DNA from 3 places in the Kytococcus sedentarius DSM 20547 genome. Region 3 is predicted to be linked to each of the others. Evidence: predicted binding sites of a transcription regulator. Region 3 holds the regulator's gene; each other region holds the start of a gene.
What was found. Region 3 encodes LexA, which represses DNA repair genes until DNA is damaged. Its sites were predicted from a motif close to TCGAACANNTGTTCGA; they were not measured.

Region 1 (10,569 bases), 1.2 Mb from region 3:
CCCCCAGCAACATTAGGTGGAGCAAACATCGCGATGGGCGCTCCACCCCGAGGATCGACATGAAGGATGGTGCGCATGAGCCGCAAGACCGGTGTGAGAGATCTGTTGGCGCTGGGGGTCGTGACGACAGCGGTCCTGGCAGGGTGCTCGCAGGACGACTGCCAGGCCGGGAGGGAGACCCCCACGGAGGTGGTCTCCGCGCTGCTGACCGAGACGGGGCCCGAGGCCACGGTGGAGTCGGTCTGTGAGTACTCCGGCGAGGGGTTCGAGTCCAAGACCAGCGACTGGTTGAACGCCGTGCGCGAGCAGGCCGGGGGCGCTGACGCGGCCTCGGATCTCACGGTCCGCGAGCTGACCGGGGAGCAGATGGCCCGCAACCACCAGGTACAGGTCAGCGACGCCGACGGCCCGGTCGCGACGGTGACCGTGTGGGACGTCAGCGAGGACGGCGACCGCTACCTCGTGCAGCCCCACGACGAGGACATCCCCCGCTGAGCAACGGCCCCAGCGCCCCTCGAGGCCTTGTGGTCCCCCACCCGGGGCGGCCGGGCCTCGTTGGCCACGCTCACCCCATCAGGACGACGTGGCCGCCTTCAACGCGCGGCCCGTGGCCGTGTCCGCGGCAGTGAGCTCGGCGGGGGTGCCGGTGAAGACCACCTCGCCGCCCTCGTGGCCGGCACCCGGCCCCACGTCGATGACGTGGTCGGCCTGGCTCACAACGTCCAGATTGTGCTCGATGGCGATGACGGTGGCCCCGCCCTTCACCAAGCCCTGCAGCATGTCCACCAGCTTCGCGGTGTCGGCCATGTGCAGACCAGAGCTCGGCTCGTCGAGCACGAAGATGTCCGACTCCTTGAGCTGCGCCGCCAGCTTCAGGCGCTGACGCTCACCACCGGACAGGGTCGGCAGCGGCTGGCCGAGCCGGATGTAGCCCAGCCCCACGTCCAGCAGGCGCCGCAGGAGCGTCTTGGCCTTGCCCGTGGTGAAGACCTCCACCGCCTCGGCCACCGACAGGTCGAACACGTCGGCGATGCTCATGCCCCGGAACGCGTACTCCAGCACGTCGTCCCGGAAGCGCCGCCCGCCGCACACCTCACACGGCGTGGGTGCCGCGTTCTGCAGCGCGATCTCGGGGTAGATCACGCCAGCCCCCTTGCACTCGGGGCAGGCGCCCTCGGAATTCGGGCTGAACAGGGCCGGCTTCACGCCGTTGGCCTTGGCGAACTCGCTCCGGATCGGGTCGAGCAGACCCGTGTAGGTCGCCGGGTTGGAGCGCCGCGAACCCTTGATGGGTGACTGGTCGATCACCAGCACGTCGCCCCGCTTTCCAAGACTGCCGTGGATCAGCGAGCTCTTGCCCGAGCCCGCCACCCCGGTCACGGCCACGAGCACCCCGGTGGGCACGTCCACATCGACGCCCTTGAGGTTGTTCGTGGACGCCCCGCGGATCTCCAGGTGCCCACTGGGGGTGCGCACCTCATCGCGCAGGGTGGGGCGGTGGTCCAGGTGCTCGGCGGTCACGGAGTCGGTGCCGGCCAGGCCGTCGAGGGGGCCGGCGTAGACCACCTCACCACCGGTGGTGCCCGAGCCGGGGCCGATGTCGATGACGTGGTCCGCTGCCGTGATCACCGCAGGCTTGTGCTCCACGACCAGGACGGTGTTCCCCGCATCGCGCAGGGAACGCAGGAGCCCCACCATCTGCTCGATGTCGTGCGGGTGCAGGCCGGCCGTGGGCTCGTCGAAGACGTAGCTGATGTCGGTCAGGCTGGACCCCAGGTGGCGCACCATCTTGATGCGCTGCGCCTCGCCGCCGGAGAGGGTCGACGAGGTGCGGTCCAGCGAGAGGTAGCCCAAGCCGATCTCGACCATCGCCTCGAGCATCCCGGTCAGCTTGGCCAGGGCCGGAGCGAGGCTGGGCTCGTCGAGCTCCTTGACCCACTGCGCCAGCTCGTCCACCTGCATCGCCGTGGCCTCAGGCAGGGTGATGCCGTGCACGGTGGCGGTGCGCGCGGCCTCGTTGAGGCGCGTGCCGTGGCACTCCGGGCAGGGGGCGGTGGTGGCGATGGCGTCCTTGTAGGCCTTGATGTGCGCCTGCTTGGGCTCGCGGTCGCCGAACCAGGTGCGGCGGATGCGGGTGACCATGCCCTCGTAGGTCATGTTGATGTCACCGATCTTCACCTTGGTGGCGTCCTGGTACATCAACCAGGCCCACTCGTCATCGGAGTAGTCGGCGACCTTCTTCGCCGGGTCGAGCTTGCCGCTCTCGGCGAAGATCCGCCATCCCCAGGAGTCGACGGGGTAGCCGGGCACCAGGAGCGCCCCCTCATCGAGGGAGAGGGAGCGGTCGACGATGAGGTCCTCGTCCAGGCTGGCGACGGTGCCGATGCCCTCGCACGCCGGGCACATGCCACCGATGACCTCGAAGGTGGCCTTCTCGCCCTTCTTCGTCTCACCCTTGGCGTTCTTCTTGTCGACCGTGAGGATGCCGGAGCCCGAGGCGGAGGCGACGTTGAAGCTGAAGGCCTGGGAGCCGCCGACGTGGGGCTCGGACAGGTGGCTCCACACGATACGCAGGAGCGCGGCCGCATCGGTGGCGGTACCGACCGTGGAGCGCGAGTTGGCGCCGATGCGCTCCTGGTCGACGATCACGGCGGCCGAGAGGTTCTCCAGCGAGTCGACGTCCGGGCGCGGGTTGGCGGGCATGAACTGCTGGACGAAGGACGGGTAGGTCTCGTCGATGAGGCGGCGGGACTCGGCGGCGAGCGTGCCGAAGACCAGAGAGGACTTGCCGGAGCCGGACAGGCCCGTGACCACCGTGAAGCGGCGCTTGGGGATGTCGACGTCGATGTTCTTGAGGTTGTTCACCCGGGCGCCGCGGGCGCGGATGGTGTCGTGGCGGTCGGCGGTGTGGTTCTCGGTCACGGAGCCAGCGTAGGGGCGGGCGGCGACAACCTCGCGGGCGACGCTCACCGCATCAGGGCAGCGGGCGCTTCATGCCCACGGGGGAGGAGGTGGTACGGGTCGGCGTCGATGCCTGCGAAGGCGGCCTCGTAGGGGCGGGGTCGTCGGCCTCGCGGGTGGCACCGAGGGGGGTGGGTTGTCCACAGCACGGGGTGGGGTCCCGGGGGCCCGTGAGCACTCGTCCACATGTTCTATTTCGGGCTTGCATTGTGTCGGTAGTGTGTACTAGAGTGGGGGTAGTTGGTCGGACAGGAGGTTCGGCCGCCGAGGCGCTGAGGGGGTGCGTCCATGGACCTGGTCGACGGGATCGGCACTCGGGGTGCGCCCACCACGAGTGGTGCGGGTGACGGGCTCCGCGGGGCCGGGGGTGTGGTGGGCGACCCGCACGCCGTGGTCCGGGTCGCGCTGGAGCAGGCCAACAGCGCGGCCGACCGGCTGATCGATGCGGTGGCCCAGCTCGGCGCCCACCCCGAGGCCCTGGACGCGGCCACCCTGGAACGGTTCGTCCAGGACGTGCAGCGCCTGGTCAACCGGCACGACCGGGTGCGGGTGCGCGCTCTGGACGTCGTGCGCCGTACCCGGGAGGCGGGCCACGCCCACCACGACGACGATGCCCAGTACACCTCCGGACGCACCCGTACCGACACCCGCCGGACACACCACGACAACACCCTGGCCCGGGCCCTCGGCAACCAGCCGCGCCCGCCCGCTGCCGGGCTGCCGGGTGGCGCGGATGGTGGTGCGGGGTCCGGGCTCGGTGACGATGCGGGGGCGGCGCCCCAGCTCGGTGACGGCGCGGGCGCGGGGTCGGCCCAGTCCCCCACCGCACAGGCCTGGGACGACGGGCTGATCAACCGTGATCAGGCGCTGATCATCACCCGCGCCCTGGACGACCTTCCCGACCACCTGTCCACCGAGCAGCGCCTGGCCGTGGAGACCGGCCTGGTGGCCAAGGCGCAACGCATGAGCCTGACCCGGCTGCGCAAGGCCGCCCAGCGCGCCCTGGGCGAACTCGACCTGCCCCAGGAGCAGGTCGATGCCCACCACAACGAGCTCGTGCGCAACGAGGAGAACGCCGCCTGGGAGGCCGCGAACTTCTGGATCACCGACCGCGGCGACGGCACCATGTACGGCCAGTTCACCCTCCCGGTCCTCCAGGGACGCATGCTGGAGAAGGCCCTCCACGCCCTGACCTCACCCCGCCGGCTCGCCCACAAGAAGCGCGCACGGGCCGAGGGGACCGGCCTCGAGGGCGCCTCGTGGAAGGACACCCAGATCGACTGGGCCCACGAGCGCGGCAAGGCGCTGGCCGAGCTCATCAACCACCTCCCCACCGACAAGCTCGGCTCCAAGGTCAACGCCATCCTGCTGGTCACCACCGACCTGGAGACCCTCCGCGGGGAGACCGACCGGGCCGGCGTCACCGACACCGGGGACGCCGTCTCCGCAGAGCAGACCCGTCACCTGGCCGCGAACGCCGGGATCATCCCCCTCGTGATGGACGGCGCGTCCCAACCCCTGGACCTCGGCAGGCAACGGCGGTTCTTCACCGACACCCAACGAGCAGCCCTGGCCACGAAGTACACCTCCTGCGCCGAACGGGACTGCGATCGGCCCTTCGCCTGGTGCGAGATCCACCACGACCGCCCCTTTCACCCCCGCCGCGGACCCGACGGGGAACTCCTCCATCGCGGTGGAGGCAGAACCGACCACGCCAACGGAATCCCCCTGTGCGGTCCACACCACCACCGCACGGAGGACCCCCGCTACACCTACACCACCACCCGCGATGAACGGGGCGCGGCCACCGTCACCTTCAGGCGGCGACGCCCCGGAGACCCCGGGGAGGCGGTGACCCGATGACCCTGGGGACGGGACCCGCCACGAGCACGGCGAGGACGCACGCCCGAACAGCCGCCTGCTCGGACGGGGCCGGCACACACGCGGAGGACGCCCCGTGTGGGACGCCCTCCGGTGCTCGGCGCCGCGCCGGCTCACCCAGCGCGGCGCGGGGTCACCGCCGCAGCTCAGACGTGGCGGCGGGTGGTCACCACGCGGAAGCGGTTGCTGATGAAGGCCGCGTCCGCGTAGGCGGCGTTCGCGGCCGGGTTCGCGCCCGTGCCGTGGAAGTCGCTGAACGCCGCGGTCTGGTTGACGAAGACCTGGCCCTGCAGGTTCTCGCTGAGCGCGACGCCGGCATCGGCGGCGGCCTCGCGGGCGTCGGCCAGCACCTCCTCGTCGGTGGAGTACACGGCCATGGTCATGGCGCCGTGCTCCTGGATGGTGTCGGTGGCGATCCGCAGGGACTGCTCGGTGGAGTCGGTCTTGATGACGAAGACCACCGGGCCGAAGCACTCCTGGCTGTACGCGTCGCGCTGGTCGGACTCCAGCAGGATGATGCCGGGCGTGCGGACCACGGCCTCCGGGAAGGCCGGGTGCTCCACCTCGCGCGGCTCCAGGACCGGCGTGCCGCCGAGGCGGCTCGCGAGGCCGGTGAAGTCGTTGGCGCGGCCGCGGACGTCGTCGTTCACCGTCGCACCGAGGATCTCGACGGCCTTGGCGTCGTCCTTGTTGAAGGCGGTGATGGTCTGGCCGAGCTTCTCGGCGAATTCCTCGGCGGTCAGCTCACCCTCGTCGGTGCTGATGCCGGAGGCCTTGACGTACACGTTCTGCGGCGCCGTGCACATCTGGCCGGAGTAGAGGGAGAAGGAGAACGCGAGGTTGCCGGTGGCGGCACGCATGGTTTCCACCGAGTCGACGATCACCGTGTTCAGGCCGGCCTTCTCCGTGTAGACGAGCTTGCCGGCGGCAGCGGCCTCGGTCTCCAGCCAGTGGCCGAATCCCGGGCCGCCGGTGTAGTCGATGATCTTCACGGCCGGGTGCAGGGCCAGGTCCTTGGCCAGCGTGCCACCGGTCTCCTCCGGCGCCAGCTGGACGAGCGCCGCATCGAAACCGGCCTCGGCGAGCACCTCACGGGCGACCTCGACGGTGATGGCCAATGGGAGCACGGCCTGCGGGTGCGGCTTGACGACCACGGGGTTGCCGGTGGCCAGCGAGGCGAAGATGCCCGGGTAGGCGTTCCAGGTGGGGAAGGTGTTGCAGCCGATCACCAGGCCGACGCCGCGGCCGATGACGCGGTAGTCCTTCTGCATACGGATGGGCTCGCCCTTGGCCGGCTTCTCCCAGATGACGGACTCCGGGACCTTCCGCTGCTCGGCGAGCGCGACGGTCACGGCCTCCAGCGCGCGGTCCTGCGCGTGCGGGCCGCCCGCCTGGAAGGCCATCACGAACGGCTGGCCGGAGGTGTGCATGACGGCCTGGGCCATCTCGAAGCCGCGGGCGTTGATGCGGTCGATGATCTCCACGCAGACGGCGGCGCGGGCCTCGGGCCCGGCGTTGCGCCACGCCTTCTGGGCGGTGGTCGCGGCCGCCATCGCGGCGTCCACGTCGAGCTGCGGGTAGGAGGCACCGAGCTCGGGGCCGTAGGGGGACTTCTCGCTGCCCACCCACTGGCCTGTGGACGGCTGGGACTCCAGGGCGGAGAACTTCTGGCCGAGGTGGGCCTCGTGCGCCTTCAACCCGTTGGGGGCAGCGTCCTCGCCGTGCACCTTCGGGGAGGGCGACTCGTTGTAGCGGCTGTGGAACGAACGGGCCTCGAGGGCAGCGGTGGCGGCGGTCAGGGCGTCGCGGTGCTTCTCGACCAGGGCCGTGGCCCCCTCGGGGACGATCGCCGGGGTGGTCGTGGTGGCCTGGGTGGGCGCGGTCGTCTCAGTCATGGGGCCAGACTAGTGATCCGGCTCACCGCGCCCAACCGGCGTCGCGGAGGGCCTGGCCGGCCCGCGCGGCCCCGGGCACGCGACGTCGGGCCGGCCGGCTCCTCCCGGAGCGCAGCGCCCACCTGCGCCTTCGGGAGCGAGGCGCCAGACTGGACGCATGGCCCCCACTGCGCAGACCCCCGGCGCCGGACGGTTCTCGGACCTCAGCGCCCTGTTCATCAACTGCACCCTGAAGCCCGGCGACCAGACCTCGCACACGCAGGGCCTGATGGACGTCGCGATGCAGCACATGCGGGACCAAGGCGTCTCGGTCGACCTGGTGCGAGCGGTGGACCACGACATCGCGCCGGGTGTGCAGCCGGACATGCGCGAGGAGGGTCTGGCCTCGGACGACTGGCCCGCGCTGACCGAGCGGGTGCTGGCAGCGGACATCCTCGTGCTCGGAACGCCGATCTGGCTGGGCGACAAGTCCAGCGTAGCGACGCGAGTGGTGGAGCGGCTCTACTCGCTGTCCGGATGCTTGAACGACGAGTAGCAGTCGGTCTTCTACGGGAAGGTCGGCGGGGTGATCGTCACCGGCAACGAGGACGGCATCAAGCACGTGGCCATGAACGTCCTCTACTCCCTGGGTCACGTCGGGTACACGATTCCCCCGCAGGCCGATGCGGGGTGGATCGGCGAGGCGGGCCCCGGCCCGTCCTACTTGGATGAGGGCTCCGGCGGGCCGGAGAACGACTTCACGCAGCGCAACACGCGGATCATGGCGTGGAACCTCATGCACGTCGCCTCGATGCTGAAGCAGGCCGGCGGGATCCCGGCCGAGGGCAACACACGCTGAGCCGCGAGGTGCCGGTTGGCAGGAGGCCCGGGGGCTGGCGCCCCTCCGCTCCGCGCCGCTGGCCGGTTGGTAGGGAAGCCCGGTGACTGGGACCGGACGGCCGGGTGGGCCGGACGGCCGGGTGGGCGGCGGGCTGCTTGACTGGCCCCATGAGTTCGACCGAACAGACCGGCACCCCCCAGGCCCACACCGACCCGTCAGGTTCCCAGGACGCCCCGCGGTACGCCGTCGCGGTGATCGGTGCCGGGTCGATGGGGGCCGGCATCGCCCAGGTGGCCGCCCAGGCGGGACACGAGGTGCACCTGGTGGACGTGCGGGACGGTGCTGCGGCGCAGGCCGTCGAGAAGCTCGGCGCGACGCTGCGCAAGCTCGCCGGGAAGGGCAAGATCTCCGAGGCCGACGCCGAGGCTGCCATCGGGCGACTGGTCGTGGGGCCGGCCGCCAACGGGGACCTGGCAGCCCTGCCGGCGATGGGCCTGGTGATCGAGGCCGCCGTCGAGCGCCTCGACGTGAAGCAGGAGGTCTTCTCCACGCTCGCGGAGCACCAGGGAGCCGACACGATCCTGGCGAGCAACACCTCGAGCCTGGACATCGCCGCCATCGCCGAGGGGGTGGCCGAGCCGGGGCGCGTCATCGGCCTGCACTTCTTCAACCCGCCGCCGCTCATGAAGCTGGTGGAGGTCATCCGGGGTGAGCAGTCCTCCCTCCAGGTGCTGGACGCCGCGACCGAGCTGATGCGCTCCTGGGGCAAGACGCCGGTGCGCTGCACGTCCACGCCGGGCTTCATCGTGAACCGGGTGGCCCGGCCGTTCTACGGCGAGGCGCAGCGGATGGCGCAGCGGGGCAGCGCGTCCCCGGCGGACCTCGACCTCGCACTGACCGAGTACGGCGGCTTCGCGATGGGGCCGTTCCGGTTGACCGACCTCATTGGGCAGGACGTGAACTACGCCGTCGGCCACAGCGTGTGGCAGCAGACCGACCAGGACCCGCGCTACGAGCCAACCGGTTTCCAGGACGACCTCGTGCAGGCCGGCGCCCTGGGCCGCAAGACGGGCCGCGGCGTCTACACCTACGACGACCAGGGGAAGCCGACCGATGCCGAGGGCGACCCCTTCGCGGCACGGGCGCTGGCCCGGGGGCCGGTCGAGACGAACGTGGTGGCCCGCACCATCGCGATGCTGGTGAATGAGGCGGTCGACCTGGTGCACCGCGGGGAGGCGTCGCGCCGGGACGTGGACACCGCGATGAAGCTGGGCACGAACTATCCCAAGGGGCCGTTCGAGTGGCTCGAGGAGCTCGGCGCCGAGAAGGTGCTGGCCGACCTGCGGGTCATGGACGCGGCGTACCCGACCGGGCGGTACCGGCCGAGTGAGGCGCTCGTGGCGATGGTCGACGCCTCAGAGCGCGGGGCCGGGGATCGCGAGACGGGGGGCCCGGCGGCCGCGGGACGCGGGGCCGGGGATCGCGAGACCGGGGGACACCACACCGACGAGGAGAGAGAGCGCGCATGACCTGGCACGACGGACTGCGGAGCACGGCGAGCGACGGCACGGACCTGGGCCACGTGCGGGGCATGTGGGAGGTCGACGGGGCCTCGCGACACATGGGCATCGAGGTGCTCGACCTGGACCGCGTGGACGGACTCGGACAGTCGGTGGCCAGCATGACCATCACGGACACGATGGTGAACGGCCACGGCACCACCCACGGCGGCATGGTGTTCACCTTCTGCGACAGCGTCTTCGCCCTGACCTGCAACAGCTCCGGTGTGACCACGGTGGCGGCACACTGCGACATCGACTTCCTGGCCGCCACCCAGCTCGGGGACGTGCTGGTGGGGGTGGGCACGGAACGGTTCCGGTGGGGCCGCAACGGCATGACCGACGTGGTGGTCCGGCGCGCTCCGCGGGCAGGCGAGCGCCCCGCGGGGTCGGCGGCCACGGGACAGGGCGCGGCTGACGGGCAGGGCGCGGGCGACGGGCAGGGCACGGCCGACAATGCGGCGCCCACTCCCCTGCGCGGTGGTGGCCCGGTTCCGACGGACCTCGAGACCTGGCCGGTCGTCGCGGTCTTCACCGGGCGGAGCAAGGCGCTGCCACCACGCTGAGTGCGGGACGAGGGCGCGGGCGACGCGCCGCATCGTCGACCAGCGCGGCTGAGGCCCGAGCCGGACGCCGGCCACCCCCGAACCGGACGCCACCCACCCCGGAGCGCCGCCGGCCGAGGACCTCCGATGGGGTGAGGCTTGCCTGACCCGCAGAGCAACTACGAACCGTCGTAGTATTGCCCCGTCAGGGGCGCCACGCGGCCAGCACGGACCGCGCAGGCCCATGGGTTCTCGCCGCTGGGAGCAGGCATGGACGCACTCGAACTCGCCCGTTGGCAGTTCGGCATCACGACCGTCTACCACTTCTTCTTCGTCCCGATCACGATCGGGCTGAGCTTCGTGGTCGCACTGATGCAGACGATCTGGATCCGTACCCGCAACCCGGAGTGGCTGCGGCTGAGCAAGTTCTACGGCAAGCTCTTCACCATCAACTTCGCCCTGGGGCTGGTCACCGGCATCGTCCAGGAGTTCCAGTTCGGCATGAACTGGTCGGACTACTCGCGCTTCGTCGGTGACATCTTCGGCGCCCCGCTGGCCATCGAGGCCCTGCTGGCCTTCTTCCTGGAGTCCACCTTCCTGGGCCTGTGGCTGTTCGGCTGGGGCCGCATCCCCGAGGTGCTGCACAACGCCGCCATCTGGCTGGTGCACATCGGCACCGCGCTGAGCGCCTACTTCATCCTGGCCGCCAACTCGTTCATGCAGAACCCGGTGGGTTACGAGAACAACCCTGAAACCGGGCGCGCGGAGCTGGTGGACTTCTGGGCCGTGCTCACCAACAAGGTGCAGCTGGTGACCTTCCCGCACGTCATGGCCGCGGCCACGATGACGGGCGCCGGCCTGGTCGTGGCCGTCGCCGGCTGGCACCTGTGGCGCAAGAAGTTCCCCAA
Region 2 (10,569 bases), 620 kb from region 3:
GACAAGCGCGCCGAGCGGCGACTGGCCGAGCTGGTGGCACCGGGCGGGACGCTGCTGCTCGTGAACCACGAGATCGACCCGGCGCACGTGCACGAGGGGCACGAGGGGTTCGACCCGATGCGGTTCCTCGACCCGGCCGCGGTGCGTGCGTCGTTGGGGCCGGGCCGGGCCGGGCCGGGCCGGGCCGGGCCGGGCCGGGCCGGGCCGGGAGGTCATGGTCAACGAGGCGCGGGAGCGTCACGTGGCCGGCGGGGCAGGGGCGGGGCACACGGTGGGCCTGGTGGTGCGCGCGCGGAAGCGGTGAGCGGGGCGCGCGGGCGGTGGGGTGAGCGGGCCGATGGGGTGAGCTCACCGCATCGGGGAGGGGCACCCGCATCGGGGAGCCGGGACGCGTCTGCGCACACCGCGCCGCTGAGCCCCCGCCCCGTGCCCTCGCCCCTCTACCATCGCCCCATGGAGCCCATCACCAAACGCGCCAACTCCCTGCTGCACGGCACCGAGGAGGTCAGCTGGCGCGGCTCCCCCGTCAAGGGCATCTGGGTGGGGGGCCGGGTCACCGCCGACGACCATGGGGTCGCCTTCGCCCCCAACGCCATGAACAAGTCGATGCACCCGATGGACACCACCTGGCGCATCGAGTACGCCGAGATCCGCCGGGTGCGCGTGCGCTACGGCGTGGGCACCAAGATCGTCGAGCTGCACGGTGACGACCGCGTCGCCACCTTCCGCTGCTTCGGCGCCCGCCGGGTGGCCGCAGAGATCGCCCAGCGGGCCACCGCGCCCCTGGAGGGCTGAGGCGGCGCCCCCACATCAGGGGGCGCGCGTTCGGCGAGCAGCTCACGACGATGGCGCACGCGCAGGGCGTCGACATGGAGCTCATGCACCGCGCCACCGCCATGGCCTCGGTCAGCTGGGACTCGGTGCCGCACAACGGCGCGATCATCACCCTGCTGCGGGACACCGGCCTCACCCCACCGGGAGGGATACAAGGACACTTCGTGCTCACCGTGCTGGTGCCGTTCATCGGCGTGGCCGCGGTGATCGCGCTCGGGCTGGGGGTCGGGGCGTTCTGAGGCGGGCGCTCAGCCCGGGTTGCCCACCCAGATCCGCACCTTGAGGCGGTTGTCCTCCACGATCTGGCACTCCGCCTGGCCCGTGCCCACGGGGATCGTCTCGCCCTGGCGGCACTCGTACTCCCCGTCCCTCGTGGCAACGAAGCGCGCCACGCCGTTCTCCGCACCCAGGAAGTCGTAGTGGTCCGCGAAGTCGTTGCCGCTCTTGCCGGGCGTGACGAAGAAGTTGAGCTGCACCGTGTTCGCGGACCCCGTGGTGTCGATGACGCACTCGCCGCCCTTGCCGGTCTGGAAGTCGCAGGAGCTGGTCTGCTTGTTGCAGGCCGTCAGACCGGTGGCGAGCAGGGCGGCCACCGCCACCAGGGCGGGGATGCGGGCGTGTCGAGTCATGGGGGCCTCCTTCGGCCCCCAGTGCGCCGGACCGGCGGGGCGTGCGGGGCGGGGCGGGGCGTGCGGCCGCTCTCACCGGAGGTACCGCCACCCGGGTGGCAGAGCCGCGCCAGATCACCGCCCCCCGCACACCTCGTGTCGCGCGGGATCCGACGGGCAGGACTGAGGCGGCGGGAGCTGCGGCAGCGGCGGCCACTGCCTCAAACTGTCGTCCTTCCGTCCAACCTGCCGCATGTGCACGCGTCAGGTTGGACGAGGTGACGACAGTTTGCGTCACCGGCTGTCCCGATGGCGACGGGTCATCAGCGGGCCGATGACGTCGTAGGTGGTCAGCATCAGCAACAGAACCGGCACGGAGCCGGTCCAGGTAGCCACCTCCTCATCGGTGGCCACCCACGCGATCCACTACGCTCCCTCGCGTCTACTTGCATCACTAACTTGCACCTGCAAAACTGCCCCCATGAACCTCGGCCCCGCCTTCGACCTCCACCTGCTCGTCCAGGCCATGGACGGCGCCGCCGACCGCATCCTCAGCCGTGAGCTGGGGCTGGGGTACCGCCGCTTCCTCGCCCTGGTGGTCACCGACTCCGCCGGGCCCCTCACCCAACGCGCGCTGGCTGAGGAGCTCGGCACCACCGAGGCCTCGGTCAGCCGCATGGTCCGCTCGCTGGAGGACGCGGGCCTGGTCACCGTCACCCCATCGGGCACCGGACGCGCCCGCCACGTGACGCTCACCGACGCCGGGCGCGACCTGCGCACCCGCGCCGACGCACTCCTGGAGGGGTCCTTCGAGCAGGCCGTCGCCGGCTCCGGGGTGGACCTCGCCGAGTACCAGCGGCAGACCCGCCTACTGCGCGACGCCCTCGGAGGCACCTGATGGACACCACCTGGACCACCCTGCTCGTCACCCACACCCTCGCCGCATCGATCGCCCTGCCCCTGGGCGCCTACCAGCTCTGGCGCCGCCCCCGCGGCGACGCCCAGCACCGCCTCATCGGGCGCGTCTGGGCGGTGCTGATGCTGTACGTGGCGGCCAGCTCCTTCGGCATCACCGGGCTGAACGGCTCGTCCTGGAGCGTGCTGCACGCCCTGTCGGGCGCGACGATCGTCAGCGTCGTCGCCGGCGTGTGGGCGATCCGCCGGGGCAACTTGCGCGGCCACCTCGGCTCGATGCGGGGAGCCTGGTTCGGTCTGCTCGGCGCCTTCGTGTTCGCCGTGGCCGTGCCGGCCCGCCACATCCCGCAGCTCGCCGTGCATGACCCCGCGGCGCTGACGCGGTCGGTGGTGCTGGTGGCCACGGCGGCGGGGTTCGTGGTGCTGGCGGGGCGGTTCAGTGGGCGGCGGAGCGAGGCCACAGCGCGGCCCACATCCCGCTGACCACACCCACCTCTTGCCCAGCGGGACCCAGCGGACCAGACTGGGGCGACACCCGGCATCGGACCCGGGCCCGACCCCAGGAGCACCCATGCTGGCAGCCCTCTTCGCCCTGCTTTTCGGCTTCCTGATCTTCCTGCCCTGAGGCGGTGGGGGCGGCGGCCAGGTCGCGCTGTCAGACTCACCCCATGACGTCCTCGCCCGCCGCGCCCCACGACCACCCGCACGGGCCCGGCCACGGCCAGGCGCCCGCATCGGAGCACCCGCCCACGAGCGTGGAGCACTGGGACGAGCGGTACTCCGGCGAGCCCACTTGGAGCGGCGAGCCGAACGGCGCGCTGGTCGCGGAGGTGGCGGGCCTGACGCCCGGGCGGGTGCTCGACATCGGATGCGGTGAGGGCGCCGATGCGGTGTGGCTCGCCCAGCAGGGCTGGGAGGTCACCGCGCTGGACATCTCCCCCAACGCAGTCGCGTTGACGCAGGCGGCGGCGGAGCGGGTGGGGGTGTCGGTGACGGGGGTGGCGGCTGGTCTTCTGTCGGCGGACCTGCCGGCCGCGGGGTTCGACCTGGTGAGCGCGATGTACCCCGTGCTCGAGCGGACGCCTGACCGCGCTGTGGAGCGGAAGCTGACGTCGCTGGTGGCGCCGGGCGGGACGTTGCTGTTCGTGCACCACGAGGTGGACCCGGCCCACGTGCACGAGGGTTTCGACCCGACTCGCTTTCTCGACCCCGCGGCGGTGCGGGCCTCCTTGGGTGACGAATGGGAGGTGGTGGTCGATGAGGCGCGGCCGCGTCACGTGGCCGGCGGCGCCGGGGCGGGGCACACGGTGGACCTGGTGGTGCGCGCCCGGAAGCGGTGAGGGGTGCGGGCACGACGGTGGCACCGGAGGGCGAACCTGGCGAACTGGACTCACCACCCGACGCACCACTGGTACCCGACTCACCGGACCCCGGCGAGGTGCCAGTCGAATCCGCGCTCGTCGGGCCACCCCAGGCCGTGCTGCTCGACGAGGAAACAGGGTCCTGCGCCTCACCCGAACAGGCCCCGTTGTCCACAGAACCAGGAGATGGCACCTGGCGCCCCAGGCACTCGTCCACATGTTCTATCGACGGCTTGTCATTGTCGCCCCTGTGTACTATTCTGATGGCAGTCGGTCGGGCAGGGGGTTCGGCCACACATCCTGGGGAGGGGGCGACCATGGACGATCTGTTCAGCACAGCGCGCGCCACGACGCCCACCGCGCCCGGGGATCTCGACCCGCGATCGCAACGAGCGACCGGTGGCAGCCCGGCGCCCAGAACGGATGCACCCGGCCTAGACCCCACCGCGACCAACCCTCTTCCCGACTCCAGCAGCGTGCCGCACCCGGCCATGGTGATTCAGCAGCTCTGCGCGGAGGCCAACGCGACGGTCGATGCCCTTCTCGATGCCGTGGCCGACCTCGGGGCCCGCGCCGACACCCTGGACAGTCGTGACCTGGAGTGGTTGGTCCGGGAGGTCCAGACCCTGGTCAACCGGCACGACCGAGTCCGCATCCGCGCCCTGGACGTCGTCCGCGCCACCCGCGAAGCCGGCAACGCCCACCACCTCGATGACGCACAGTTCACCGCCGGGCGCACCCGTACCAGTGCCCGCCAGGTGGGGCGCGACGCCGACCTCGCGAAGGCGCTGGGCAATCACCGGCCCGCCCCCAGGGACCCAGCGGCTGACCCTCGGGGAGGTCGCACCCCGGGCACTGACGCGACTGGTCTGGGTGACACTCCCGCCGGCGACGGACAGCTCGATGAGGGCCAGCCCGCCCACTCGCCGACCGCCCAGGCGTGGGACGCCGGGCTGATCAACCGGGAGCAGGCGCTGATCATCACGCAGGCCCTGGAGAGCCTCCCCGACCACCTCACCGAGGAGCAGCGCTCGCGGGTGGAGACCGGACTGGTCTCGAAGGCCCAGCACCTGTCCCCTGCCAAGCTGCGCAGGGCCGCCAAGCGCGCCCTGGCAGAGCTCGATCTTCCAGACGCTGAGGTCGACGAGCACCACAACGACGTGGTGCGCACCGAGGAGCAGGCCGCCTGGGAGGCAGCGTCGTTCTGGATGAAGGACAACCACGACGGCACGTGGTTCGGCCAGTTCACCCTGCCTGACCTGCAGGCCCACATGCTCAAGAAGGCGCTGGACACCCTGACCAGCCCCCGACGTCGCAGCAGCACCAAGGACAGCGGCACATACCCGGGGACGGGCGGTGGCGAAGCGGGCGGGGGCCTGCCGGGCACCGCCTGCGCTGACACGGTGGGCACCACTGGCGCCGCGGCACCCAGCGCCAGCGACGGAGCGATGGGCGCGCACGGGACGGGCGACGCACGTTTCGACCGGCAGCTGCGCGACCAGCAGCGCGGTCAGGCCTTGGCAGAACTCATCGACCACTTGCCCACCGACAAGCTCGGCTCCAAGATCAACGCGATCCTGCTGGTGACCACCGACCTGGAGACCCTCCGCGGAGAGGTCAACCGAGTGGGAATCACGGACACCGGGAACGAGGTCTCGGCCGCAGAGGTACGGCGGCTGGCCAGCAACGCGGGCACCATCCCCGTCGTCATGGGCGGTGACTCCATCCCGCTGGACCTTGGTCGACAACGACGCTTCTTCAACGATGCTCAAAAGGCAGCCCTCGCCGCGAAGTACGACTCCTGCGCCGAACGGGACTGCGAACGACCCTTCGCCTGGTGCGAGATTCACCATGACAACCCGTGGTCACCGAGATACGGGCCAGGTGGTCAACTCCTCCATCCCGGGGGAGGGAGGACGGACCTCTCCAACGGAATCCCTCTGTGCGGCAGGCACAACCGCCTCGTAGAACATCCTCACTACAGCCACACCACCACGCGGGACGCGAGCGGCATGGCCACCATCACCTTCACCCGCCGCCGCCAGGGCGCCACATGCTGACCTCTTACCGCCGACAGGCGCATCGCACGCCCGTGGCCCCGGGGTGCACGTCGGTGTACTGGTGTCCCGCACGACGGGCGCATCGCACGCGCGTGGCCTCGGGGACGCCCACGGCCTTGGGGTGTCCACCGCCACTCGACACCCATGGCCTGGCCCCGCACCGGACCCGGGGAATCCCGCGGGCCCCTTTCACGGTGGGACAGGACGGCCTAGCCTCGTGACCCCGACCCGAGGAGCACCCATGCCCCGCACGGACGACCTGCAGGACCCGGCAGGACCGGCCCCGGACGACGAGAGACTCACGGCGGACGCCGAGGCCATCGCCGAGGACCTGGTGACCTTGCGACGCGAGCTGCACCAGCTGCCTGAGGTGGGACTGCACCTCCCGGAGACGCAGGCGAGAGTCCTGGCAGCGCTCGAGGGTCTTCCACTGGAGGTGACCACAGGGAACACCACGACCTCGGTGGTCGCCGTTCTGCGCGGTGAGCACCCTGGCCCGGCGGTGATCCTGCGCGCGGACATGGACGCCCTGCCACTTACCGAGCAGAACGACCTGCCGTACCGGAGCAGCAACGGCGCGATGCACGCCTGCGGCCACGACCTCCACACCGCAGCGCTCGTGGGAGCGGCGCGTTTGCTCAGCGAGCGCCAGGAACAGCTGCACGGCAGCGTGATCCTGATGTTTCAGCCCGGTGAGGAGTCCCTCGGCGGCGCGACGTACATGCTCGAGGAGGGGCTGCTCGACGCCGCGCGCACCGGGGAGACCGCTACCCGCCCCGCAGGTGCCACGCACGACCAGGTCGTCGCCGCCTACGCGCTGCACGTCTTCCCCGGCGAGCGCGGCCGCATCGAGTACGCCGTCGGCCCCGCGATGGCCAGCAGCAACCGGCTCTACGTCACCATGCACGGCGCGGGCGGGCACGGCTCCCAACCGCACCTGGCGACCGACCCGGTGCCCGCCCTGTTCGAGTTCGGCACGGCCCTGCAGGCCCGCATCACCCGCGCCTTCAGCGTGTTCGACCCCGTGGTCGCCACCGTCACGCAGCTCAGCGCGGGCGATGCGGTGAACGTCATCCCACCGTCGGCCCGACTCGGCGCCACGGTGCGGACGATCTCGGACGAGGCGCTCGACGGCATCGAGGCCGAGGCCCACCGGGCGGCCGAGAACATCGCGCGGGCCCATGGCTGCACCGCTGAGGTGGATTTCGTACGCCAGTACCCGGTCACCCACAACGACCCGGACGCCACAGAGCAGGCCGCAGGGTGGCTGCGGGAGCTGTTCGGCGACGAGGCCGTCACCCGCCACCCCACGCCCCGGATGACGGGTGAGGACTTCTCGTTCGTCGCCAACGAGGTGCCGGGCGTGTTCCTCTACGTCGGCGCCTCGCCGGACGACGTGGACCCCGCCACCGCCGCGTTCAACCACTCGCCACTGGTGCTGTTCGACGATGCGGTGCTGCCCACCATGGCGGCCACGCTGAGCCACCTCGCGCTGCGGCGACTGGCGGGCTGAACACCACGCCGCACCGGCCGACGCACCGGCCGTCGCACGGCTCAGTCCACCCGCGGGTAGCTCCCGACCAGCTTGAAGAACACCGCGGAGCTGCGCAGTTCCTCCAGCGCGGCGGCCACGCCCGGTTCGGCGGCGTGCCCGTCGACCTCGATGAAGAACAGGTACTGCCACAGCACGCCGCGCATGGGACGGGACTCGAGCTTCGTCATCGAGACGCCGTGCTCGGCCAGGGGGCGCAGCATCGCCAGCAGCGCACCGTCACGGTCGGTCTTCGGCGGCGACACCACCAGGCTCGTCCGGTCGTGCCCACTGGGCGGCGGCGACTCGTGCCCCAGCACCAGGAAGCGCGTGGTGTTCTCCGGGTCGTCCTCCACCCCGGAACGCCACACCTCCAGCCCGTACAGCTCCGCCGCCCCGGCCGGCCCGAGCGCCGCGACGTCGTGCACGCCATGCGCCGCCAGCTCGGCCACCAGACGCGCGGCCTCGGCGTTGCTGCTCACCGGCACGCGCTCGGCATCGGGCAGGTGGCGCGTCAGGTACTCCTGGCACTGCGCCAGCGCCTGCGAGTGCGCGAACACCCGCCGCACAACCGGTCCCGCGCCCGCACCCGCGGGCGCGCGCCCCATCAGGTGGTGCACGATCCGCAGCCGCACCTCCCCCACGGCCTCCAGCGGCGACCGCGACAACAGGTCCAGCGCCCGCCCCACAGCACCCTCGGTCGAGTTCTCCACCGGCACCACCGCGTAATCGGCCTGCCGCGCTTCCACCTCGCGCAGCACCTCCTCCAGGCTCGATGCGGGCACCGTCACCGCCGCCCCGCCGAAGTGCCGCACGGCCGCCTGCTCGGTGAACGTCCCAGCCGGCCCGAGGTAGCTGACCGTCAGCGGCCGCTCCACCGCCAGGCACTCACTCATCAGCTCACGGAACACACGGCGCACCGCATCGTCCGGCAGCGGTCCGGGGTTACGCTCCACCAGGCCGCGCAGCACCTGCGCCTCGCGCTCGGGGCGGTAGGCGGCGGCGGTCCCCTTGATCGTGCCGATGGCGCGAGCCTGCGCCGCCCGCGCGTTCACCAGCCGCAGCAGCTCGCGGTCGATGCGGTCGATCTCCGCACGGTGCGGCGCCAGCCGGGCGGCGAGATCGTCCGCCGTCGATGCCGTGGGCGCGCCACCCGGGGTCGGCGAACCCCCCTCGTCCGCCCCGCCCGCCAGCGCCTCCGAGGCCTCCTCCGCCGTGGCGGCCCGCAGCGCCTTGGCGGCCGAGAGCAGCTCCCGGCTCTCGGCGAGGAACCCCTCGGAGTGCCCGGCGAAGTAGTCGCGCACCGCCTCGAACTCGGCGACAAACCCGTCGCGGTCCCCCGACCGCAGTCGCTTCACCAGATCACCCAATGTCTCGTGGAAGTGTTCCAGCAGTTCGAGATTCGACTCGGAGGCGGTGATGATGTCGTGGTACAGCTCGGCGTCCTGGGCGAAGAGGCGGCCCACCATCATCAGCTCGGTGCGGTAGATGGGCGAGCTCAGCGCGAGCAGCCGGTCCAGATCGGCGCCCTCCCGCCGCAGGTCCACCCCGTAGGCCACGGTCACCGTGTGGCGCAGCGCCTGGATGATGCCCATGAGCCGGTCGTGCTCGGCCGCCTCCACGGTCTCCACCCGGCACCCCCACCCGGCGATCCGGTCGAGGATCCAGCCCACCTCACCGCGCCCGGGGCTGTGCACCACCACTTCTCCGGCGGGACCGGCCACGTCGGGACCGAACATCGGGTGCAGGCCGGCGACCGGCCCGGTGTGAGCGGCCAGCATCGCGGCCAGGGCGGGGGCCTTCACGGACGTGAGGTCGGCCAGCACGGCATCGGGGCGCAGCGGGGGCAGGGCGGCGATGACCTGCTCGGTCACCCGGATCGGAACCGCCACCAGGACGAGGTCCGCCGTCGCGAACGCCGCCGCGTCGGGGTCACCCGCCGGACCCTCCGACGCGCTGGGCCCACCGGACGCGCCACCACCGGGCGCACCAGCGGGAACCCCCGGCGCAGCCGGGTCGATGACGTGCACCAGGTCGCCGCCGCTGCGGAACCACTCGACGAACCGGGAGCCCAGCGCACCGGCACCCCCCACCACGACGATGCGGCGGCCCTGTTCGGCGATGGTCGACGCGGCGCTCTGCATGGCGGGAGTCTAGAAGGCGGCTAGTACCACACGGCCATCCCCTAGCGCGCGGCCCGGCACCCCCGTACCGGCTCGTCCTCGAGCGTCACGTCGAGCCACCGGGCGGAGTGGGTGAGTGCCCCGGAGCTGAGCACGTCGGCTCCAGCGAGGGCGAGCGCGCGGGCCGGGGAGTGGCCACCAAGCTCGCCGGCCGCGGAGGGCTCTCCGGCCGCAGGGGCGACCCCACCAGAGACCTCCACCACCGGGTGCAGGCCCGCGGCCCGGAGCAACGCCACGGCACCGGCCACACCATCGGGCCCCATGTTGTCCAGCAGCACGACGTCCACCACCGGCCGCGCACCGGCATCGAGTCGGCGCCGCTCGAAGGCCGCCAACTCGCGCAGCTGGTCGAGCGTGTCAACCTCCACCTCGATGCGGACCATGTGCCCCGGCGCATCCGGCCCGGAGGCGAGCCGCTCCAGCACCGCCGTCACCCCGCCGGCCAGGGCGATGTGGTTGTCCTTCACCATCACCGCGTCGTGCAGCCCGAGGCGGTGATTGGCTCCCCCGCCGTGGCGCACCGCGCGCTTCTGCGCCGCGCGCAGGCCGGGGACGGTCTTGCGGGTGTCCACCACCTGCGCGCCAGTGCCGGCGACCTCCTCCACCAGCCGAGCCGTGGTCGTGGCGACACCGCTGAGCAGCCCCAGGAAGTTCAGCGCCACCCGCTCACCGGTGACGATGCCGCGGCTCGGCCCCGCCACACGCACCAGGTGGGCACCGGGGGCCACGCGGTCTCCGTCGGCGGCCAGGAGCTGGACGGTCAGCCGAGGGTCCACCTGCTCGAACGCGGCCACCACGAAGTCCAGCCCGGACACCACGCCGGCCTCTCGCGCGACGACCACGGCGGCACCGGTGGCGTCGGCGGGGATGGTGGCGCGGGCGGTGACGTCGCCGATCTCGCCCACGTCCTCGGCCAACGCAGCGGCCACCAGGGCGTCGACGTCGCGCGGTCGCGGGGAGCCGTGCGTGGCCGAAGGGCGAGTCGCGCCGGCGGAACAGGTGTCAGCGGTGCTCATCGGCCCACCCCCGATGCGGTGAGCGTCGCCCCGGGTGCCACGCAGGCCTCCGCGGCGGCGG
Region 3 (10,569 bases):
GCCGCAGAGCTACCCCATCGAGGTGGCGGTGCGGATCAACCAGATCCGCACGGACATGGACTCATTCAGCGAGGCCGAGCAGAAGATCATCGAGCGCCACGGGTACGGGGTCGCGGACTCAGCGGTGCGCCGCTACGCCCCGCAGCTGATCATGCGTGACGCGCCGGCGCGCTACCCGCACCCCGAGGTGGCCGATCCCGACGTGGCGCTGCGGGCGCTGCGGGGCTCGGGGCGCATGTCCGTGCTGGGGCGCCGTCCCCCTCGCTCCGGGAGGGAGCGTCGTGTCCGCTGAGGGGGTGCCGGGCGCCGGTGGGTCGGGCGACCAGGGCGTCCCCGAGCTGGCGCCGGTCGTGACGCTCCCGCCCCCGGTGGAGGCCGCGCCGCAGGAGGTCGAGGCGCTCGCCCGCCTGCTGGAGCGCCACCGCCTGGCCGTGGTGACCGGGGCGGGCATGTCCACCGCATCGGGGATCCCGGACTACCGCGGGCCCGATGGGGTGCGCCGCGTCCAGCCGATGACGATCGGCGACTTCCGCGCCGGCCCCGAGTCGCGACGCCGGTACTGGGCGCGGGCCTTCGTGGGCTGGGAGCGGTTCACCGGGGCGCAGCCGAACGCGGGGCACCGCCTCCTGGCGGCGCTGCAGACCGAGGGCGTGGTCTCCGGTGCCGTGGCAGGCATCACCGGGGTGATCACGCAGAACGTCGACGGGCTGCACCAGCGGGCCGGGTCCCCGGACGTGCTCGAGCTGCACGGGACGCTCTCGGCCATCGTCTGCCTGGTCTGTGGGGCGGCCGAGTCGCGCGAGAGCATCCAGGCGCGGTTGGCCGCGGCGAACCCGCACCACCGCGACATCGTGCTGGGCGGGGCGCAGGTGCGGCCCGACGGTGACGTCGCACTGGACGAGGAGACCGTGGCCGCGTTCCGCACGGTGGAGTGCTTGGTCTGCGGCTCGGACGAGCTGAAGCCGGACGTCGTCTACTTCGGGGAGAACGTCCCCAAGCCGCGCGTCGCCGACGCCTACGCGATGGTGGACGCCGCCGACGGCCTGCTGGTGCTCGGCTCGAGCCTGAAGGTGATGAGCGGCTACCGCTTCGCGCGGCACGTGCACCGCGCCGGCGGGCCGGTCGCGGTGGTCACCCGGGGGTGGCACCGCGCCGACCGCGAGGCGAGCCTCACGATCGACGCGATGGTGGACACGACCCTGGCGGCCGTGGCCGACGTGCTCGGCGTGGGGATCAGACCCGACGCAGCACCGCGGTGACCTTGCCCAGGATGGTGGCGTCGTTGCCGTCGATGGGGTCGAACAGCGGGTTGTGCGGCTGCAGCCAGATCTGGTTCTTGACCTTCTTGTAGGTCTTCACCGTCGCCTCGTCGTCGAGCATCGCGGCCACGATGTCGCCGTTGATGGCGGCCTGCTGGCGGCGCACGACCACCCAGTCGCCGTCGCAGATGGCGGCGTCCACCATCGAGTCGCCCTTGACGCGCAGCAGGAAGAGCTCACCGTCGCCCACGATCTGGCGGGGGAGCGGGAAGACGTCCTCGATGTGCTCCTCGGCCAGGATCGGGCCGCCGGCGGCGATCTGCCCCACCACCGGTACGTACGAGGCCGGCGGGTGGTTGTCCGCGGCCTCGGACGGGTCCCAGGTCTCCTCGTCGAGCTTGCGGTAGCCGCGGTCCCCGGGCCAGGCGGCATCGAGGATCTCCAGCGCCCGGGGGCGGTTGGGGTCGCGGCGGATGTAGCCCTTGCGCTGCAGGGCGTTGAGCTGGTGCTGCACGGAGCTGGCCGAGGCCAGCTCCACCTGCTCAGCGATCTCACGCATGCTCGGCGGGTACCCGCGCTCGTCGATGGAGCGGCGGATGACCTCCAGTACACGCGTCTGTCGTTCGGTCAGTGGCTCGGTGTTCCGCAGCCCGGGCTCGTTCTTCCGGATGGCCATGGTGTTCCCCCTTCGCGGGTCGTCGAGGCGGTCGTCGTCCGTCGTGGCCGGATCACGCCGCCGCCATCGTGAGGACCAGGTCCTCATTCGATTCGTTGAGATTCCAACGATTCCTCGATGTTGTCGGTGGTCACCGCTTGACTTCGGGTGTTGTCGGGAGATCGCTCCACCCGCTCCCCGGGAGACCCGGTGAACCAGGTGGGGAGCAACGAGCTCCCGCCAACCGTGTGGTCACAGACTACGACGGAAAGCCTGCCAGCGCGGACATTCGTTCGGGCGTGTCTTGGCGATCGTCGCTCACCTGTGCTACACATCGTACAGAGTTGCGACGGACACACGTCTCAGCCTGTGGATGGACCCGTACGACGCGTTCGAACAGGGACCGGTCCCCGGGGTCGAGGGTTCCGTTCGCCCGACCGAAGGAGATGGCATGACTGCGATGACGATGGAGATGAGGCCCGCCGGCCGACGAGCTGTCGCGGGCGGACGTGCTGGAACGACGGCGCCGCGCATGCGCCTCACGGCCCGGGGCCGGATGGCCCGGCAGCTGCTGGGGCTCGCGCTGGCCGTGGTCGTGGTGCTCCTGCTGGCCTGGCAGGCCGCGGGGGTCGGCGGGGACGCCGGCTCGCAGCGGGTCGTCGTCGGGCCCGGGGAGACCCTGAGCCACGTGGCGGCCGAGCACCTGCCGGGGATCCCGGTGGAGCAGGGCGTGCTGATGGTCCAGGAGGCCAACGGTCTGGGCACCTCGCAGGTGGAGGCGGGCCAGGAGCTGGTCGTTCCGCGCCCCTGAGCCCTGGGTGCCCTGGGCGGTGCTCGACCGACCGGGACGGGTGTGGGCCGTGCCGGCGGGGGTGTTCAGTCGAGGGGCGTGCCGGTGGCGCGACGCCACATCGGGCCCAGGCCCTCGAACGGTGCGAACCACCCGGAGATGTGCACGTCCATCACCACACCCTTGATGCCGGCGGTGAGGAAGTCCCCGGCACCGCGGACGATCTCGATGGGCTCCTTGGCCAGGAGGTCGGCGGGCTGCTCGGGGTCGATCATCCCCTGCTCCACCGCGAAGTGCCGCGCCCGCTCGCTGCTGGTGAAGCCCAGCAGCATCATCACGCCCTCGATCTCGGCGGCAGCGGGGGCGACCGAGCCCTCCGGGCCGGCCGGCAGGAACCACCAGCGGGGCAGCGCGAAGCCGACCTTCCACAGGGCGGTGATGGTGTCCTGGTCCCCGCGGTTGCGGGTCATGGCGTGCAGGCGGTCGGTCTCGTTCGGAGCGGGCATCGCGAGGTCCATGGCGCCACTCCACCACACAACCTCGCGCGGCGGGTGACGACACCGCCACAATGGGTTCCGTGAGTGCTCGCCGACGTCCCGCGCCCGGCCCCTCGGGGGTGCCCCGGGCGAGCGCGCGCCCCGGCCGGGCAGCCCGTCGAGCAGCCGTCGCACTCTCTTTGGCAGCAGTGGTCCAGGGGCTGGGGTTCGGCGGCGCGGCGCCCGCGGGTGCGGCCCCCTCCGGCTCCGTGCCCGTCGCCGCGGACCGGGCGGGAGCCCACCCCTCGTGGTCCGCGGACCCCACGCCCTCCTGGGGCGTGGACTCGCTGCCCTGCCGGGACGTGCTGTTCGTCGGCGTGCGCGGCTCGGGGGAGAAGGCCCCGTGGGGCGGAACGGTCGAGGGTGTGCGGACGATCCTGTCCGAGGAGCTCGACCGGCCCGCCAACCAGATCTGGCTGGACTACCCGGCGGTGTCCCCGCACACGCTGGGGACCCACGACCTCGAGGCGCACGTGCTGGACCCGGCCCCTCCCAGCTCGGACTACTTCGACTCGGTGGAGGAGGGCTCCCAGGAGCTCACCCGCGTGCTTGGCCAGAGCGCCCGGCGCTGCCCGGGCCAGCAGGTGCTCCTGGTGGGCTTCTCGCAGGGCGCACAGGTGATCACCCGGGCCGTCGCCGGCGGCGCGGACAGCTCGACGCTCGCCGGCGCGCTGCTGCTCGGGAACCCTGCCCACCACCCGGGGCAGAACGCCCGGGAGGTCGACGGCCAGGTGGACACGCCCGCCATCGGTCTGGCGGCCACGCTGACCTACCTGCGCGCGCAGGCCCGCCCCGGTGACGACACCACGCGGCGCGAGGCGGTGCACAACCTGGTGGACGAGGTCTTCGCCCTGCACGAGGGCAAGGTCTCCAACGGGGTGATCGCCGGGACCCTGAACACCGCGCACGAGGTGGTGCCCGCCCGGCTGTACTCCCGCATCCTCTCCGTGTGCAGCGAGGGTGACCTCGTGTGCGACGCGGCCCCGGCGATGAGCCGGATGCTCACCTCATCGAGCTCGATGCAGGACGAGTTCGCCGCCGCCCGCCCAGTCCACGGCGGCTACAGCACCGACGTGGTGCGGACCGCCGCCGAGGAGCTCGCCCGGCTGGTGGGCGAGGCGGCTGCGGCCCCGGAGGAGCCGTCGGGGCCGCCCCCCGAGCCGTGGGTAGACCCGCCTCCCAGCGACGACCCGGGGGCCGGGCCCACCGTGTCGCCCTCGGGGGACGCGGAGCCCACGGCGGACACCTCCACGGGCGCGGGCGACGGCCCCGAGGGTGGGTCGGGTGACGGCGACGCCCGGGCCGCTGGTGCCTCGGGGGAGACGGGGCCGGCGTGGCTGGTGCCGCTGCTGGCCGGCGCGGTGGGTGTGCTGTCGCTCACCACGCTGGGCCTGTCGTGGGCCCTGTGGAGGCGCCGGTGAGCCCCTGGTTCACGCGTCGCCGCCTCATCGGCCTCGTGGTGCTGCTGGCGGTCGTGCTCGGGCTGGTGGTGGGTGACGTCTTCCTGCGCCAGTACGTGGAGAACCGTATCGAGTCCGAGGTCGGCCAGGTGGCCGACGGGCGGGTGACGGCGGACGTGGAGGGCTGGCCGGCCACCTGGCAGGTCGTGCGGGACGACTACGACCGCATCACCGGGCAGGTCGACGGCGCCGTGGCGACCGTGCTGGCCGAGGAGATCGTGCTGGACGTCGACGTGGTGGCCCAGGACGTGCGCGGCCTGGCCGGGGGCGAGGTCGTCATCGGCAGCGGCTCGGGCAGGGCGGCGACCCGGTGGGAGGACCTCTCCCGCGTGACCGGGGTGGAGCTTTCCGGCGACGACGACGGCATGCTCACGATCACCACCCAGGTGGGCGTCCTGGGGGAGCGGCTCCCGGTCCGCGTCACCGGGCGGCCGGTCGTGGACAGCCGCTCCGGCCAGCTCGGGCTGCAGGACGCCCAGGCCAGCCTCGATGAGGTGGACGTCCCCCAGGACGTCATCGACGGGCTCCTGCCGCGGGTGTCCACGTACGTCTACCTGCCGACCTTCGAGGGCCTGCGGTGGACCGGTGTGCAGGTGACCCAGGACGGGGTGGAGCTCGACTTCCGGGCCGAGGAGATGACCGTCCCGACGTGGTGACCCGCCGGTGCGGTCCACGGGGTGCGACGCGCCGCTGCCGGGGGTGTGCATCGGTGCGCCGGTGCGCTCCTGGCGGGTGTGACCCAGTCGTCCCCGGCCGCTGCTTGCACCACGCCCCATCGACCCGTAGTCTCTACATCTAGTGGTCGGAACTGCTCAGGACCACAAGATAAGCCACATTTCGCGCAAACTAGGGGTTTCCGTGCACTGTCCATTCTGCCGCCACGAGGACACCAAGGTGGTGGACTCGCGCGTCCAGGACGAGGGCACGCTGATCCGTCGGCGGCGCCAGTGCGCGGCCTGCGAGCGCCGCTTCGGCACCATCGAGTCGGCGACCCTCAGCGTGGTCAAGCGCTCCGGGGCCAGCGAGCCCTTCCGGCGCGACAAGGTGATGTCCGGGGTGCGCAAGGCGTGCCAGGGACGGCCCGTCACCGACGACCAGCTGATGCTGCTGGCCCAGCAGGTGGAGGAGAACATCCGCGCCTGTGGCCACGCAGAGATCGACGCCCACGAGATCGGCATGGCGGTCCTGCCCGTCCTGCGCGAGCTCGACCTCGTGGCCTACCTGCGGTTCGCCTCGGTGTACCGCAACTTCGACTCGCTGGCGGACTTCGAGGACGCCATCGCCGAGCTGCGCCAGGACGCCACCCGTGAGGGCCCGGCACCGGGCGCCACGGAGCCCGAGGTTGTCGGCGCTCGCTGACACGCTCACCGCATCGCGCCCCCCTGCACGAACCCACCCGAAGAGACACCCGGCGGCCCGGCCGCCCACCCGCCCCACACAGGAGAGGTCATGACCGACACCACACAGGCTCCCGCAGCGACCCAGCAGTCGGGCGGTGGACTGACGATCAACCGCATCCACACCACCCCCGGCGTGCACCCCTACGACGAGGTGACCTGGGAGAAGCGCACGGTCGAGCAGACCAACTGGAAGACCGGTGAGGTGATCTTCCGCCAGGAGGACGTCGAGTTCCCGTCCTTCTGGTCGGCGAACGCCTCCACCATCGTCACCACCAAGTACTTCCGCGGTGCAGTGGGCACCCCCGCCCGCGAGACGGGGCTGAAGCAGCTCATCGACCGCGTGGTGCTCACCTACGTGGGGGCGGGCAAGAAGCACGGCTACTTCGCCACCGAGGACGACGCGCTGGTGTTCGAGCACGAGCTCACCTACGCGCTGCTGCACCAGATCTTCTCGTTCAACTCCCCGGTGTGGTTCAACGTGGGCACCAAGAGCCCGCAGCAGGTGTCGGCCTGCTTCATCCTGTCCGTGGACGACTCCATGGACTCGATCCTGAACTGGTACCGCGAGGAGGGCTTCATCTTCAAGGGTGGCTCCGGCGCCGGCCTGAACCTCTCGCGCATCCGCTCCTCCAAGGAGCTCCTGAGCTCCGGTGGCAACGCCTCGGGCCCGGTGTCCTTCATGCGCGGTGCCGACGCCTCGGCGGGCACCATCAAGTCCGGTGGCGCCACCCGTCGTGCGGCCAAGATGGTCGTGCTGGACGTGGACCACCCGGACATCGTGGAGTTCATCGACACCAAGGCGCGCGAGGAGGACAAGATCCGCGCCCTGCGTGACGCGGGCTTCGACATGGACCTCGGCGGCGACGACATCACCTCCGTGCAGTACCAGAACGCCAACAACTCGGTGCGCGTCTCCGACGAGTTCATGCGCGCCGTGGAGAACGGCGAGGAGTTCGGGCTGCGCTCGCGCTCCACCGGCGACGTGATCGAGACCGTGAACGCGGCGGACCTGTTCACCCGCATGGCCAAGGCCGCATGGGAGTGCGCCGACCCGGGCATCCAGTACGACGACACCATCAACCACTGGCACACCAACCCCGAGTCGGGCCGCATCAACGCGTCCAACCCGTGCTCGGAGTACATGTCGCTGGACAACTCGTCGTGCAACCTTGCGAGCCTGAACCTGCTGAAGTTCCTCAACGACGACGACACCTTCGACGTCGAGCGCTTCCAGGCCGTGACCGAGCTGGTCATCACCGCGATGGACATCTCCATCTGCTTCGCGGACTTCCCGACCGACCCGATCGGCGAGACCACCCGCAACTTCCGCCAGCTGGGCATCGGCTACGCCAACCTGGGCGCCCTGCTCATGGCCACCGGCCACGGCTACGACTCCGAGGGTGGCCGCCAGCTGGCCGCCGCCATCACCTCGCTGCTCACCGGTGCGTCCTACAAGCGCTCCGCCGAGCTGGCCGCCGTCGTGGGCCCGTACAACGGCTACGCCCGCAACGCCGAGGCGCACAACCGCGTGATGCGCCAGCACCGCGACGCGAACGCCGAGCTCGCGCCGCTGCACGAGATGGACGCCCACATCCAGGACGCCGCGACCGAGGCCTGGGACGCCGTCGTGGCCCTGGGCGACGAGCACGGCTACCGCAACGCGCAGGCCTCCGTGCTCGCGCCGACCGGCACCATCGGCTTCATGATGGACTGCGACACCACCGGCATCGAGCCTGACTTCTCGCTGGTCAAGTTCAAGAAGCTCGTCGGTGGCGGGTCGATGCAGATCGTCAACCAGACCATCCCGCGCGCGCTGAAGCTGCTGGGCTACGACCAGGCGGCCACCGACGCCATCGTCGAGTACATCGCCGAGCACGGTCACGTGGTGGACGCCCCCGGTCTGGCCGAGGAGCACTACGAGATCTTCGACACCGCGATGGGGGAGCGCGCCATCGCGCCGATGGGCCACGTCCGCATGATGGCGGCCGTGCAGCCCTTCCTGTCCGGCGCCATCTCCAAGACGGTGAACCTGCCGGAGCGGGCGACCGTCGAGGAGATCGAGGAGGTCTACCTGGAGGGCTGGAAGTCCGGCCTGAAGGCGCTGGCCGTCTACCGCGACAACTGCAAGGTGGGCCAGCCGCTCTCCAGCGGCAAGGGCGAGAACAAGGGCTCGGCCGACGACGGCACCCCGGCCTCCGAGGCGTCCGCCGCCCCGGTGGAGAAGGTCATCGAGTACCGCCCGGTGCGCCGCCGCCTGCCGAAGCGCCGCACCGCGCAGACCACGAGCTTCGCCGTGGGTGGGGCCGAGGGCTACCTGACCGCCGGCACCTACGAGGACGGCTCGCTGGGCGAGATCTTCCTGAAGTTCGGCAAGCAGGGCTCCACCCTGGCCGGGGTGATGGACGCGTTCTCGATCGCCGTCTCGGTGGGCCTGCAGTACGGCGTGCCGCTGGAGACCTACGTGGAGAAGTTCAGCAACCTGCGCTTCGAGCCGGCCGGCATGACCGACGACCAGGACGTCCGCATGGCCCAGTCGCTGATGGACTACGTGTTCCGCCGGTTGGCCCTGGACTACATGGACTTCGACACCCGTGACTTCATGGGCATCCACACCGCCGAGGAGCGTTCGCGCCAGCTCGAGACCGGGTCGTACGCGCCCCAGTCCGGTGAGGGTGAGGACGAGGAGTCCATGGAGTCGCAGCTCGAGTCCTACAGCCAGTCGATCGCCCCGGCCGCGGCCAAGCGTCCGGAGGGCTCGACCAGCGCCCAGCAGGTCGAGGCCGCTGACACCGCCGTGGAGGGTGAGGCCGCGGCCGACGCCCAGGCCACCGTGGCCGGCAACGCCCAGACCGTTGCCGCCGGCGTGCACTCCTCGGCCGAGCTGATGGAGGCGAAGTTCGGCAAGGCCGCCGACGCCCCGCTGTGCATGACCTGCGGGATCAAGATGCGCCCCGCCGGCTCCTGCCACATCTGCGAGGGCTGCGGCAGCACCTCCGGCTGCAGCTGATCGAGCCGAGTGACTGCCGGGTGACGAGCCACCCGGCAGTCACGCTCCGCTGAGGGACCCCGTCCGGGCACCGTGCCCGGGCGGGGTCCTGTGCGTCCGGGGCGAGCCGCATCGGCGGTGGCTGGCGGCAAGGACCGATTCTGTCGTCTCCCCGTCCAACGCGACCCGTGCCCGTGCGTCGGGTTGGACGGGGAGAAGACAGTTTGCGGGGATGGGGAGCCGTGTCGCCCAGACCACGTGTCCCCATGGCGTCCTCGCCCAGTAGCATCACCCTGATGAGCGCGCGGCACCGGCTGGGGGAGCGGCTTGCGACCCTGAGGGGTCCCGAGCCGTCGCACAGCGCTCCCCAGGTGAACCCCACCTGGCGCCAGAACGCCGTGCGGATCGCCTTCGTCGTGGCGGTGGGAGCCATCATCCACATGCTCTCCTACGGCTTCGTGGGCGGCATCGAGGACCCCGAGCTGCGGGCCCAGCTGGAGGAGCTCCGCCTCATCGACATCGGCCTCGGCCTCGTCGCGGTGCCCCTGCTGTTGGCCCGTCGCCGCTGGCCGGTGGTCGTGGCCGTCCTGACCGGCGCGCTGATGCCCTTCTCATCCTTCGCGATCGCGGCCTACCTCTACGCGCTGGTCTCCCTGTCCAGCCGGCGCCGCGTGATCCCCATCCTCGTCGCCCTGGCGTGCCTGGCCCCGGCCTCGTGGGTCGTGCAGACGGCCATGGACCGCTGGGTGCTTGAGCACGAGACCGGCTGGGGCGCCGTCGACTTCCTCGCCAACCAGACGTTCCTGCTGATGGTGGCGCTGGTGTTCGTGCTGCTGGGCTGGAACATCGGCGCCCGGCGCGAGCTGGCCTGGGCCGTCGAGCAGCAGTCCGCCGCCGCCGAGCGGGAGCAGGTGGCCCGCGTGGCGCAGGCCCGCTTGGCCGAGCGCGCCGCCATCGCCCGCGAGATGCACGACGCGCTCGGCCACCGCCTGTCGGTGGTGTCCATGCACGCCGGTGCGCTGGCCTACCGCCAGGACATGCCGGCCGATGAGGTGCGCCAGGCGGCCGGGACCATCGCCGGCCAGGCCCGCACGGCGTTGGAGGACCTGCGTGAGATCCTCGGCGTCCTGCGCTCCACCGACGCCGACGGTGCCCCCGTCGAGGGGTCACCCCAGGTGCCCGACCTGTGCCGCCTCCCCACGATGGTGGACGAGACCGCGGGCATGGGCTGCACCATCGACCTCGAGGTGCCCGAGCGCCTGTGGGTGCAGATCCACGAGAGCCTGCCGGGGTCGACCAGCCGTCACGCCTACCGGGTGGTGCAGGAGGCGGTGACGAACGCCTGCAAGCACGCGCCGGGGCACCCGATCCTCATCGAGATGGGGGGTGCGCCGGGCCGCGGACTGACCTTGCGGGTGGAGAACCCCCTGCCTGCCCCCGAGGAGGCGCCCTCGGACGTCGTCAGCGGCGGCATGGGGCTCAC

Region 1: the regulator LexA is predicted to act here: its motif matches at 3,140-3,155, upstream of KSED_RS00935 (DUF222 domain-containing protein).
Region 2: the regulator LexA is predicted to act here: its motif matches at 3,928-3,943, upstream of KSED_RS11310 (HNH endonuclease signature motif containing protein).

What each region holds. Positions count from the first base shown of each region.
Region 1 is NC_013169.1:191,436-202,004, reverse strand. It holds gene KSED_RS00945 (hypothetical protein) at 76-495, shown strand; gene KSED_RS00940 (excinuclease ABC subunit UvrA) at 574-2,922, opposite strand; gene KSED_RS00935 (DUF222 domain-containing protein) at 3,250-4,824, shown strand; gene paaN (phenylacetic acid degradation protein PaaN) at 4,989-6,737, opposite strand; partial or broken gene KSED_RS00925 (flavodoxin family protein) at 6,895-7,575, shown strand; gene KSED_RS00920 (3-hydroxyacyl-CoA dehydrogenase NAD-binding domain-containing protein) at 7,725-9,086, shown strand; gene KSED_RS00915 (hotdog fold thioesterase) at 9,083-9,682, shown strand; gene KSED_RS00910 (cytochrome ubiquinol oxidase subunit I) at 9,932-10,569, shown strand, end outside.
Region 2 is NC_013169.1:2,391,721-2,402,289, forward strand. It holds gene KSED_RS15425 (class I SAM-dependent methyltransferase) at 1-795, shown strand, start outside; gene KSED_RS11285 (hypothetical protein) at 846-1,073, shown strand; gene KSED_RS11290 (hypothetical protein) at 1,083-1,463, opposite strand; gene KSED_RS11295 (MarR family winged helix-turn-helix transcriptional regulator) at 1,924-2,340, shown strand; gene KSED_RS11300 (DUF2306 domain-containing protein) at 2,340-2,840, shown strand; gene KSED_RS11305 (class I SAM-dependent methyltransferase) at 3,026-3,697, shown strand; gene KSED_RS11310 (HNH endonuclease signature motif containing protein) at 4,210-5,778, shown strand; gene KSED_RS11315 (M20 metallopeptidase family protein) at 6,020-7,291, shown strand; gene tyrA (bifunctional chorismate mutase/prephenate dehydrogenase) at 7,333-9,453, opposite strand; gene nadC (carboxylating nicotinate-nucleotide diphosphorylase) at 9,495-10,508, opposite strand; gene KSED_RS11330 (FAD-binding protein) at 10,505-10,569, opposite strand, start outside.
Region 3 is NC_013169.1:1,776,234-1,786,802, reverse strand. It holds gene KSED_RS08455 (patatin-like phospholipase family protein) at 1-292, shown strand, start outside; gene KSED_RS08450 (Sir2 family NAD-dependent protein deacetylase) at 282-1,259, shown strand; gene lexA (transcriptional repressor LexA) at 1,234-1,935, opposite strand; gene KSED_RS14915 (LysM peptidoglycan-binding domain-containing protein) at 2,366-2,725, shown strand; gene KSED_RS08435 (hypothetical protein) at 2,791-3,222, opposite strand; gene KSED_RS13700 (cutinase family protein) at 3,282-4,661, shown strand; gene KSED_RS08420 (LmeA family phospholipid-binding protein) at 4,658-5,356, shown strand; gene nrdR (transcriptional regulator NrdR) at 5,559-6,059, shown strand; gene KSED_RS08410 (vitamin B12-dependent ribonucleotide reductase) at 6,150-9,107, shown strand; gene KSED_RS08405 (sensor histidine kinase) at 9,383-10,569, shown strand, end outside.